DNA from 4 places in the Streptomyces sp. NPDC058653 genome. Region 1 is predicted to be linked to each of the others. Evidence: riboswitches for the same ligand, from Rfam matches in the RefSeq annotation. Region 1 holds a riboswitch; each other region holds the start of a gene.
What was found. A riboswitch is a leader RNA that binds a small molecule or an ion and turns the genes downstream of it on or off. The one in region 1 is predicted to bind cyclic di-AMP.
Positions count from the first base shown of each region.

Region 1 (2,162 bases):
CCCGGCTCGACCGGGTCCTGCGCGAGGAGAAGGGCTACACGTACGGCGTGCGTGCCTTCGCGCAGGTGCTGCGCTCGGACCCGGACGGCACGGGCGCCTCCATGCTCGCCATCAGCGGCTCCGTCGACACCGAGTCGACCGGACCGGCGCTGGACGACCTCTGGAAGGTGCTGCGCACGCTCGCGGCCGAGGGCCTGACGGACGCCGAGCGGGAGACGGCCGTGCAGAATCTGGTCGGGGTCGCGCCGCTGAAGTACGAGACGGCCGCGTCCGTCGCCGACACGCTCGCCGACCAGGTCGAGCAGCACCTGCCGGACGACTTCCAGGCGCGGCTGTACGCACGCCTGGCCGAGACCGGCACGGTCGAGGCGACGGCCGCCGTCGTCAGCGCGTTCCCCGGCGACCGGCTGGTCACGGTGCTCGTCGGCGACGCCTCGGTGATCCGGGAGCCGGTCGAGGCCCTGGCCATCGGCGAGGTGACGGTCGTCGCCGGCTGAGGCGCGCGGCCGAGGTGTGAGCGGCGGCTCGGTGCGGCGCCCCGAGGCGTGTCCGGCACAGGACAAAGGGAACCCCGGTGACGAACCTGTCACCGGGGTTCCCCGCTATGTCCGTATTCATCGGTCGGTTGCCCGTATGCCCTGTGGCGTGCGTTACAAAAGCACCTGTCCGTTTGGTGATTGAAAGATGAACGCCTAGCGTCGGTCCGGCTGTTCGTCAGAGCCCGCCGCATCCGCGGCACCGGACAGCCATCGCCGAGTCCCCGTCAGGCGCGAGCCTGGGGAGCCGGGGACCCAATCGATGTCCCTGGGGTGAATCGGGGGCCTTCGCGCGATCCGCGGAGGAGCCCGTAGGAGACCTTCCTGCTCCGAACCCGTCAGCTAACCCGGTAGGCGAGAAGGAAGGAAAGGACCAGCCACTTCATGGCGTTCACCCGTGCCACCGGGAAGCACCGTGCCCCGAACCGGACGACGCGCCGCCGCGCGAACTTCGCGGGAGCCGCCACCCTCACCGCGGCCGGTGTCATCGGCACCCTCGCCTCCCCGGCGCTCGCCGCCGACGCGGAGTCGACCATCGCCCAGGAGGCCGCCCCGGCGGCCCCGGCCCGCGCCCTCGTCATCGACGACTCCCTCGCCGCGCAGATCGACGCCCAGGCCGACGCGCAGCTGGCCGCGGCCGAGAAGGCCGCCCGGGAGAAGAAGGAGGCCGCTGCCGCCGCCCGCGCCAAGGCCGAGGCGAAGCGCAAGGCCGAGGCCCGCGCCAAGGAGCTGCGCCGGGCCGAGGAGCGCGCCGCACGCGAGGCGGAGCGCGAGCGCCTGGGCTCCTACGGGCTCCCGGTCGCCGGCTCCTCCGTCACCACCGGCTACCGGGCAGGCGGCGGGCTCTGGTCGTCCGGCAGCCATTCCGGCGTCGACTTCCGCGCCGCCTCCGGCACTTCGGTCCTGGCCGTCGGCGCCGGCACCGTCGTCGAGGCGGGCTGGGGCGGCGCGTACGGGAACAACATCGTCCTCCGTATGAAGGACGGCACCTACACCCAGTACGGACACCTCTCGTCGATCGGTGTCTCCATCGGCCAGAGCGTCGCCCCGGGCGACCGGATCGGCCTCTCCGGCTCGACCGGCAACTCCACCGGCCCGCACCTGCACTTCGAGGCGCGGACGAGCGCGGAGTACGGCTCCGACATCGATCCGGTCGCCTACCTGCGTGCGCACGGAGTACGGCTCTAGGCCCCCTCCGGCGGATCCTCGCGGATCGGCCGGCGCACGACGAGGGCCCCGGCGTTCCGTTCCGCCGGGGCCCTCGTCGTGTCCGCGTGCCGCGTCGTCCGCCCGCGAATCAGACGGTCTCGGGAAGCTCGTCGAGCCCCTCGGCGACCAGCTTCGCCAGCCGGTCGAGCGCGGCCTCGGCGCCGTCCGCGTCGGAGAACAGGACGATCTCGTCGCCGCCCTGCGCGCCCAGCCCCAGCACGGCGAGCATCGACGCCGCGTTGACCGGGCTGCCGTCGGCCTTGGCGATGGTCACCGGAACGCCGGAAGCCGTGGCGGCACGGACGAAGATGGAGGCGGGACGGGCGTGCAGGCCCTCGGCCCAGCCGACATTGACGCGGCGCTCAGCCATGGTGTTGCCCTTCAAGTTCACAGTTGTTGTCTAGACCAGTGTCTCAT
Region 1 covers NZ_JBHXRM010000033.1:70,227-72,388, forward strand. The annotation lists gene ACFWU9_RS25405 (M16 family metallopeptidase) at 1-497, shown strand, start outside; cyclic di-AMP (ydaO/yuaA leader) riboswitch at 741-908, shown strand; gene ACFWU9_RS25410 (M23 family metallopeptidase) at 921-1,724, shown strand; gene ACFWU9_RS25415 (HPr family phosphocarrier protein) at 1,834-2,115, opposite strand.

Region 2 (2,162 bases), on a different contig from region 1:
AGGCTCACGGCCCGCGCCGATCTGACGGACGCCCAGGTGGCGGGCGCGCTGGCGACGATCATCGGGGCCGCTCCCGCCGGAGCCGTGACGCCCACGGAATGAGTTGGCGCGGCTCTCGCCGTGCCGGGCGTATCCTCGTCGCCTGTCGGTCGCCGGGGCCCGGAACTTGAGCCCGTGTAAATACGGTCTCGCGTAGCAGGGTTCACCGCTTAGAGCGACAGACGGGGGCGTATCCCGGCGGATCGCGCGTGCACCGGGTGCCGTTGATGGCAGTGTGGCGCGCAGCGCAATCCGGGGACGTACCCGCGGGCAACAGCCATAGGTCGGTCGTCGTCCCGGTGGGAAAGGGACAGCGTCGCCATGGCAGACCATCAGGAAGCATCCGTCACCCTGCCGAGCGATCCGGCCTCGGTGTCCGAGGCACGCAGATACGTCGCTCGTGTGCTCACCGAATGGGGACTGCCGGACGGCGCCGGCACAGCCGAAACGGTTCGCCTGATCATCTCGGAGCTCGCCACCAACGCCGTGCAGCACACCCTCGGCACCTCGCCGACCTTCACGGTCGACGTCACATTGCGGCGCGACGAGGAACTGCGCGTCGGAGTCACGGACAGCCACCCGCGCTGGCCGCAGCGGCTCCCGGCCGCCGTCCAGCAGGACAACGGCCGCGGCATGGTCATCATCCGGGCGCTGACCGCCGAGCACGGCGGGCGGCTCGCCGTCACCCCCACCGCGGACGGCGGCAAGACGGTCTGGATCACCCTGCCCTGGACGGTACGGGCCCAGGGCTGAGCGGGCCGGGCACGGTCGGCGCGGTGACGCCCGGTGTCAGCGGACCCGGCCGTACCAGACGCCGCGGGACCAGATGCGCTCCAGCCGCACCACCTGACCGCTCTTGGGCGAATGCCAGATCTTGCCGCGGCCGGCGTAGATCCCGACGTGGTAGACGCTGCTTCCGTAGTGGAAGAACACCAGGTCCCCCTCTCTGCGCTCGGACGCCGGGATATGGCGTGTGCGGTTGTACTGCTGCTGCGCGGTACGCGGGAGCGCCTTGCCGGCCTTCTTGTACGAGAACGCCGTCAGCCCCGAGCAGTCGAACCGGTGCGGACCTGTGCCCCCGAACTTGTACGGGGCGCCCTTCTTGGACGCGGCCACATCCAGCGCCCTCGCGGCGGCCGGCTGGGCGTGGGCCTCCGGGACGGCGCCGGGCGCCAGCATCGTGCCGCCGACGGCGGCGAGGAGGACCGACGCGGTGCCGGCCCGGGAGAGCAGTGACGGGACCTGTGTCTGCGCGGACATGCGCAACCCTTCGTCAGCCGCCTGTGAAGGATGACCTGTCGGGTTCGGACAGGCGAAGATGCCCGGCCGCTGACGCGGCTTCACCCCGAGGAGCGGTCCATGCTCGGACCGCCCCGAACTGCTCGGGTCCTCCACTCCTGCCGATCCACTCGTGTCGACCAGGCATCCGGAGCGGCGGCAGGACTCGGCGTCCACCCGGACCGCCCCGCCGAGGTGGCGGGGGCTTGTCGTCCCACGGATCTTGACGCGCCGTCAGCTCATTTCCGTGCTGAAACGGGCAGGTGTGACTCTCGTCACTTATGGGCTATATGGGTTGATAGGGGCTATTTTCAGAACAACTCATATGACCGCGCACGCGCTGTACCTGCGACGCAGCGACGCCTTACCACCGGACGGCCGATCGGTGGCCGCAACTCGTCGGTCCGATCGCCATGGGCGGGTCGATACGCCGAACGAGCGCCCGGATGCTCCTCGGGTGCGTCCGTACGGGCGCGGCGGCGGCCGAAGTCCGTGGCGCGGCGAGGCTCGTGGGCCCCGCGCCGGGGTCCGTGGGGCACGGATCCGTATCAAGTCACCGGGCCGGGCGGCATGGTGACCCGCGCGGCTCTGCGCTCCCCGTCGAGCAGCCGGAGTGTGCGGTCCAGGGTCGGCGTGTGGAGCTCCGTCTCTCCCCTCGCGTGCATCACCGTCAGCGCGTCGCGCAGTTCGGCGGCCCTGGTCACCAGCGCCTGCGCCGCGCGCAGCGCGCCGTACGTGTCGTCGGCGCGCGAGGGGTTGATCCGGCCGACCAGGTCGACGACCCGGAGATAACTGTCGACGAGGTCCCCCTCGGCGCGGGTCAGCGCGGGCAGCGGCTCCATCTC
Region 2 covers NZ_JBHXRM010000036.1:46,080-48,241, reverse strand. The annotation lists gene ACFWU9_RS26515 (8-amino-7-oxononanoate synthase) at 1-102, shown strand, start outside; gene ACFWU9_RS26510 (ATP-binding protein) at 361-792, shown strand; gene ACFWU9_RS26505 (C40 family peptidase) at 829-1,299, opposite strand; cyclic di-AMP (ydaO/yuaA leader) riboswitch at 1,303-1,474, opposite strand; gene ACFWU9_RS26500 (hypothetical protein) at 1,866-2,162, opposite strand, start outside.
Region 2: it holds a riboswitch for cyclic di-AMP, as region 1 does, so the genes downstream of both, ACFWU9_RS26505 (C40 family peptidase) here and ACFWU9_RS25410 (M23 family metallopeptidase) in region 1, are expected to answer to the same signal.

Region 3 (2,162 bases), on a different contig from region 1:
GGCGTACGGGTGGTGGTCGGCGACGTACGCGGCAAGGGCATGGGCGCCGTCGAGACCGTGGCCGTCGTCATCGGCGCCTTCCGGGAGGCCGCCGAGCAGGAGAGGTCGCTCGAAGGGGTCGCGCGGCGGCTGGAGCGCGCGCTGGCGCGCGAGGGCACGCGGCGCAGCGGGATCGACCTGTTCGAGGGATTCACCACCGCCGTACTGGCCGAGGTCCCCCACGCGGAGGGCATGGTGCGCGTGCTGAACCGCGGGCACCCGGAGCCGCTGCTCCTCGGCGCCGACGGCGCGCTGACCGTGCTGGCCCCCACCGACCCCGCCCTCCCGCTCGGGATGGGCGAGCTGGGGACGTGGCCGGACCGCGCGGAGGAGGTCCCCTACCTTCCCGGGGCGACGCTGCTGCTCTACACGGACGGTCTCTCCGAGGCGCGCAACGCCGACGGGGTCTTCTACGACCCGGGGGAACGGCTCGCGGGACGGATCTTCCCCGGTCCCGACGAACTGCTGGAGGCGATCGTCGGGGACGTACGGCTGCACACCGGCGGCGGCAGTACGGACGACATGGCGCTGCTCGCGGTCAGCCGGCCCACCGAGCGGCAGCCGGAGCGGCGCCGGACCATGCCCGTCGTGCCGTGACGCCATCTCCATTGCCACGCTGCGTAGTTGAGGCGCATCACTCCGCATAACATTTGACGCACCGTCAGATCGAGTGTGTGATCGCACACGCCCCGAACGCCGATCAATTCGCCCGATTGCGCCTGGTTGTGCCCCGGTTGGTCCATGCCATCCCCGCTAACAATCACCGGGAACAGCTTGGAATAAGCCCCGGTCGTCTATTAACGTTCGATAACGCAGCGCGGTTGTCCCAGCCGTCGAAAGAGACGGCACCGTGCGCACGCGCCGAATTCCGCAAGGAAACCGGGGAACCACCAATTGGGGTGAATCGGGCGTCCTTTGCTGCCTCGTGCGGCGAGAAGCGCCCGTAGGAGACCTTCCTGCTCCGAACCCGTCAGCTAACCCGGTAGGCGAGAAGGAAGGAAAGGAGAGCGCCCCAGTGGCGTCCAACAGGCCTGCTCCCGAAGCCTCAGCCCCGGCCCATTTCGGCCCCGGGAGCCGACTCGCCGGTACCGATCTCGCAGACGGCGAGACGAACAGGGACTGGGAGGAGTGGAATCCCACCGCGGAGTCCATCCGTCCCGTACGCGGCAAGCACCGTGTCGCCAAGCAGCGCAACGCGCTCGCCCGTAGTTCCACGGTCCTCGGAGTAGGTGTCATCGCCGCTGTCGGCGCCGGAGGCATCGCCTCCGCGCAGGACAAGCCAGCGGTGTCGATATCACTTCCCGACTCGCTCTCGGACAACCTTCCCGACGCCAAGTCCCTTCCCGGTGTCGGGTCTTTCATGTCCGACGCGGACAAGGGAGCCGACGAGACACCCTCCCCGCTCACCACGGCGGGCCTCACCGCCGCGGACGCCCAGCAGGGCACCACCGACTCCGGCGAGGCACTGCGCGCCCGCATCCTCCAGCAGGCGGAGCAGCAGCAGGCCGAGGCCGACGCCGCCCAGAAGGCGAGCGCCGAGAAGGCAGCCGCCGAGAAGGCCGCGGCCGAGGCTCAGAAGCAGCAGACCGACGCGGAGAAGAAGGCCGCCGAGGCCAAGCGCAAGGCCAAGGAAGAGGCCGAACGCAAGGCCGAGGAAGAGCGCCTGAGGAAGCTGGCCGCCAGCTTCTCGCTCCCCACCTCCTCGTACACGCTCACCTCCACCTACGGCCAGTCCGGCTCCATGTGGTCCTCCGGCCAGCACACCGGCCTGGACTTCGCCGCCCCGACGGGCACGCCCACCAAGGCCGTCCACTCCGGGACCGTCAAGTCGGCCGGGTGGTCGGGCTCCTACGGCTACCGCGTGGTGCTCGAGCTCGACGACGGCACGGAGATCTGGTACGCCCACCTGTCCTCGATGACCGTCGGCGCCGGCCAGAAGGTCACCACCGGGGAGACCATCGGACGCGTCGGAGCCACCGGCAACGTCACCGGCCCGCACCTGCACCTGGAGGTGCACACCCCGGGCGGCAGCGGGATCGACCCGATGAGCTGGCTGAACAGCAAGGGACTCACTCCGTAGGCAATGGCTGATCCGGTCCGATCACCTCGGATCACCTCGGATC
Region 3 covers NZ_JBHXRM010000014.1:134,495-136,656, forward strand. The annotation lists gene ACFWU9_RS15145 (PP2C family protein-serine/threonine phosphatase) at 1-636, shown strand, start outside; cyclic di-AMP (ydaO/yuaA leader) riboswitch at 889-1,043, shown strand; gene ACFWU9_RS15150 (M23 family metallopeptidase) at 1,055-2,119, shown strand.
Region 3: it holds a riboswitch for cyclic di-AMP, as region 1 does, so the genes downstream of both, ACFWU9_RS15150 (M23 family metallopeptidase) here and ACFWU9_RS25410 (M23 family metallopeptidase) in region 1, are expected to answer to the same signal.

Region 4 (2,162 bases), on a different contig from region 1:
TACGGGTAGGACGCTCGGACGGGGTGCTCGGGCCACGCGATCAGGCCGGGTGCTCGGGCCACGGCGATCAGGCCGGGCGCACACTGCCGTAGATCGGCATGTAGTAGATCGACTCCTCGCGGACGTTCGCGCCCGGCTTCGGGGCGTGGATCATCTTGCCGTCGCCCTTGTAGATGCCGACGTGGCTGATGTCGTCGTAGAAGAACACCAGGTCGCCGGGGAGCAGGTCCGCCGTGGCGACGCGCGTGCCGACCTTCACCTGGTCCCAGGTCGTACGGGGCAGCTGCACGCCCGCCTCCTTCCAGGCGGCGGCCGTCAGGCCCGAGCAGTCGTACGAGCTGGGGCCGGTGGCGCCCCACACGTACGGCTTGCCGATCTGGGCGCGGGCGAAGGCGAGGACCTTCTCGGCCTTGGCCGCGTACGTACCGTCCGTGGCGCCGGAGCCGGTGCCGGTCCCCGAGCCGGTGCCGGTGCCCGTGCCCGTGCCCGTGTCGCCGCCTGTCGCCGGAGGATTCTCCTTCTGGGCCTCCTCCTGGCGCCGGCGCTCCGCGGCCTCCTCCTCGGCCTTCGCCTCGGCCTTGCGCCGCGCCTCCTGCTCCTTCTTCCGCTCCAGCTCGGCGAGGCGCGCCTTCTCCTCGGCCGTCAGGTCGGCGAGGAGCGACCGCGCCGCCGCGAGCTTGTTCTGGACCTTCTGCTTGCCGACCTTGAGCGAGGCCTGCGACTCCGTCAGCGTCTCCAGGCTCTTCGTCGCCTCGGCGCGCTGCTCGGCGGCGGACCGCTGCTCCTTCTGGTAGTCCTCGACCGCCACCTGCTGCCGCTCGGTCAGCCGGTCCATGAGCTGGGTCTGCTCGAAGTACGACTCGGGGCTGTCGGCGAACATCAGGGCGGCCGTGGGGCCGACGGCGCCCGCGCGGTACTGCGCCGCGGCATAGGTACCGAGGGAGCGCCGCGCCTCGTTCACCTTGTCGGCGCTCTTGGCGACCTCGTCCAGGACCCGGTCGACCGACTTGCGCTGGGTCTCCGTGGCTTCCTTCGCCTTGTTGTACTGCTGCGTCGCCGTACCGGCCTGCCGGTACAGGTCGTCGACCTTCTTCTGCACCTCTTCCACCGAGGGCTTGGGATCGGCGGGCGCGGCGGTGGCGCTCTGCGTGGACAGCAGGGTGACCGAGGCGAGAGCGGCGGTCGTGAAACCGACGGCGGGGGTGTTCGCGCGTATCCCGGTGCGGGCGCGCGTCTTGCGATGCGATGCCAAGGCCGGCATCTCCTTCCGTGGACCGCCTACCGGGTTAGCTGTCGGGTTCGGGCGGAACGGAAGGCTGCCCTACGGGCCTGGGGAAACGGCCCGATTCACCCCGGTGGAACATGGTGGGTCCCCGGTTCCGAACTCCCTTCGGGGAAGCACGGATTCGGCGGAGGCCGTCCGCTCGGCGCTGATCACCGATGGAGTACGGACCGCCTCGGCGAGCACGCTAGCCAATGTGTGGTGCTGCTGTGAAGTTTGATGGTCGATATGCCCGATACATTTTCGTGACCTTTTGCGTAAACGCTCGTTGGTGCCCCCGCGCGGCCATGTGGCGACCCGCTGTCAGTGCGGCACCCCAGGAGGTGTCTTGCCGATCTTGCCGGGCTGGCGGTCCCTGGCACGCACGCCCGCCGCGTTGTCGTCGGTCGGCATGGCTCCGCCATGCCTCCCACCTCCGCCTTGCGATCGCACGCACCAGACCCCGCTCCCTCATCCGGCCTGATCGGCAAGAGACCCCCTAGACTCAGGAAGCGATGAGCAGCCTCTTTGACGACAGCTTCCTGGCGGACCTCCGGCCCTCGGCCGAGGAGCCCCCGCCGCCGCCCGAGGACACCGCTCCGGAACAGGTGCCCGACGATCTCTTCGGAGGGAAGTTCGACGTGCCCCCGCCCAGGGATCCGCACCACCGCGACGGCGCTCCGCGCACCGTCGTGGACCCCGCGGCGCTGCTCGAAGGGCTGAACGAGGAGCAGCGCGCCGCTGTCGTACACACCGGATCGCCCCTGCTCATCGTGGCCGGCGCGGGCTCCGGCAAGACCCGGGTGCTGACCCACCGGATCGCGCATCTGCTGGGGACCCGGAGCGTGCACCCCGGCGAGATACTGGCGATCACGTTCACCAACAAGGCCGCGGGCGAGAT
Region 4 covers NZ_JBHXRM010000009.1:175,910-178,071, forward strand. The annotation lists gene ACFWU9_RS11175 (hypothetical protein) at 1-9, shown strand, start outside; gene ACFWU9_RS11180 (NlpC/P60 family protein) at 68-1,261, opposite strand; cyclic di-AMP (ydaO/yuaA leader) riboswitch at 1,260-1,422, opposite strand; gene ACFWU9_RS11185 (ATP-dependent DNA helicase) at 1,777-2,162, shown strand, end outside.
Region 4: it holds a riboswitch for cyclic di-AMP, as region 1 does, so the genes downstream of both, ACFWU9_RS11180 (NlpC/P60 family protein) here and ACFWU9_RS25410 (M23 family metallopeptidase) in region 1, are expected to answer to the same signal.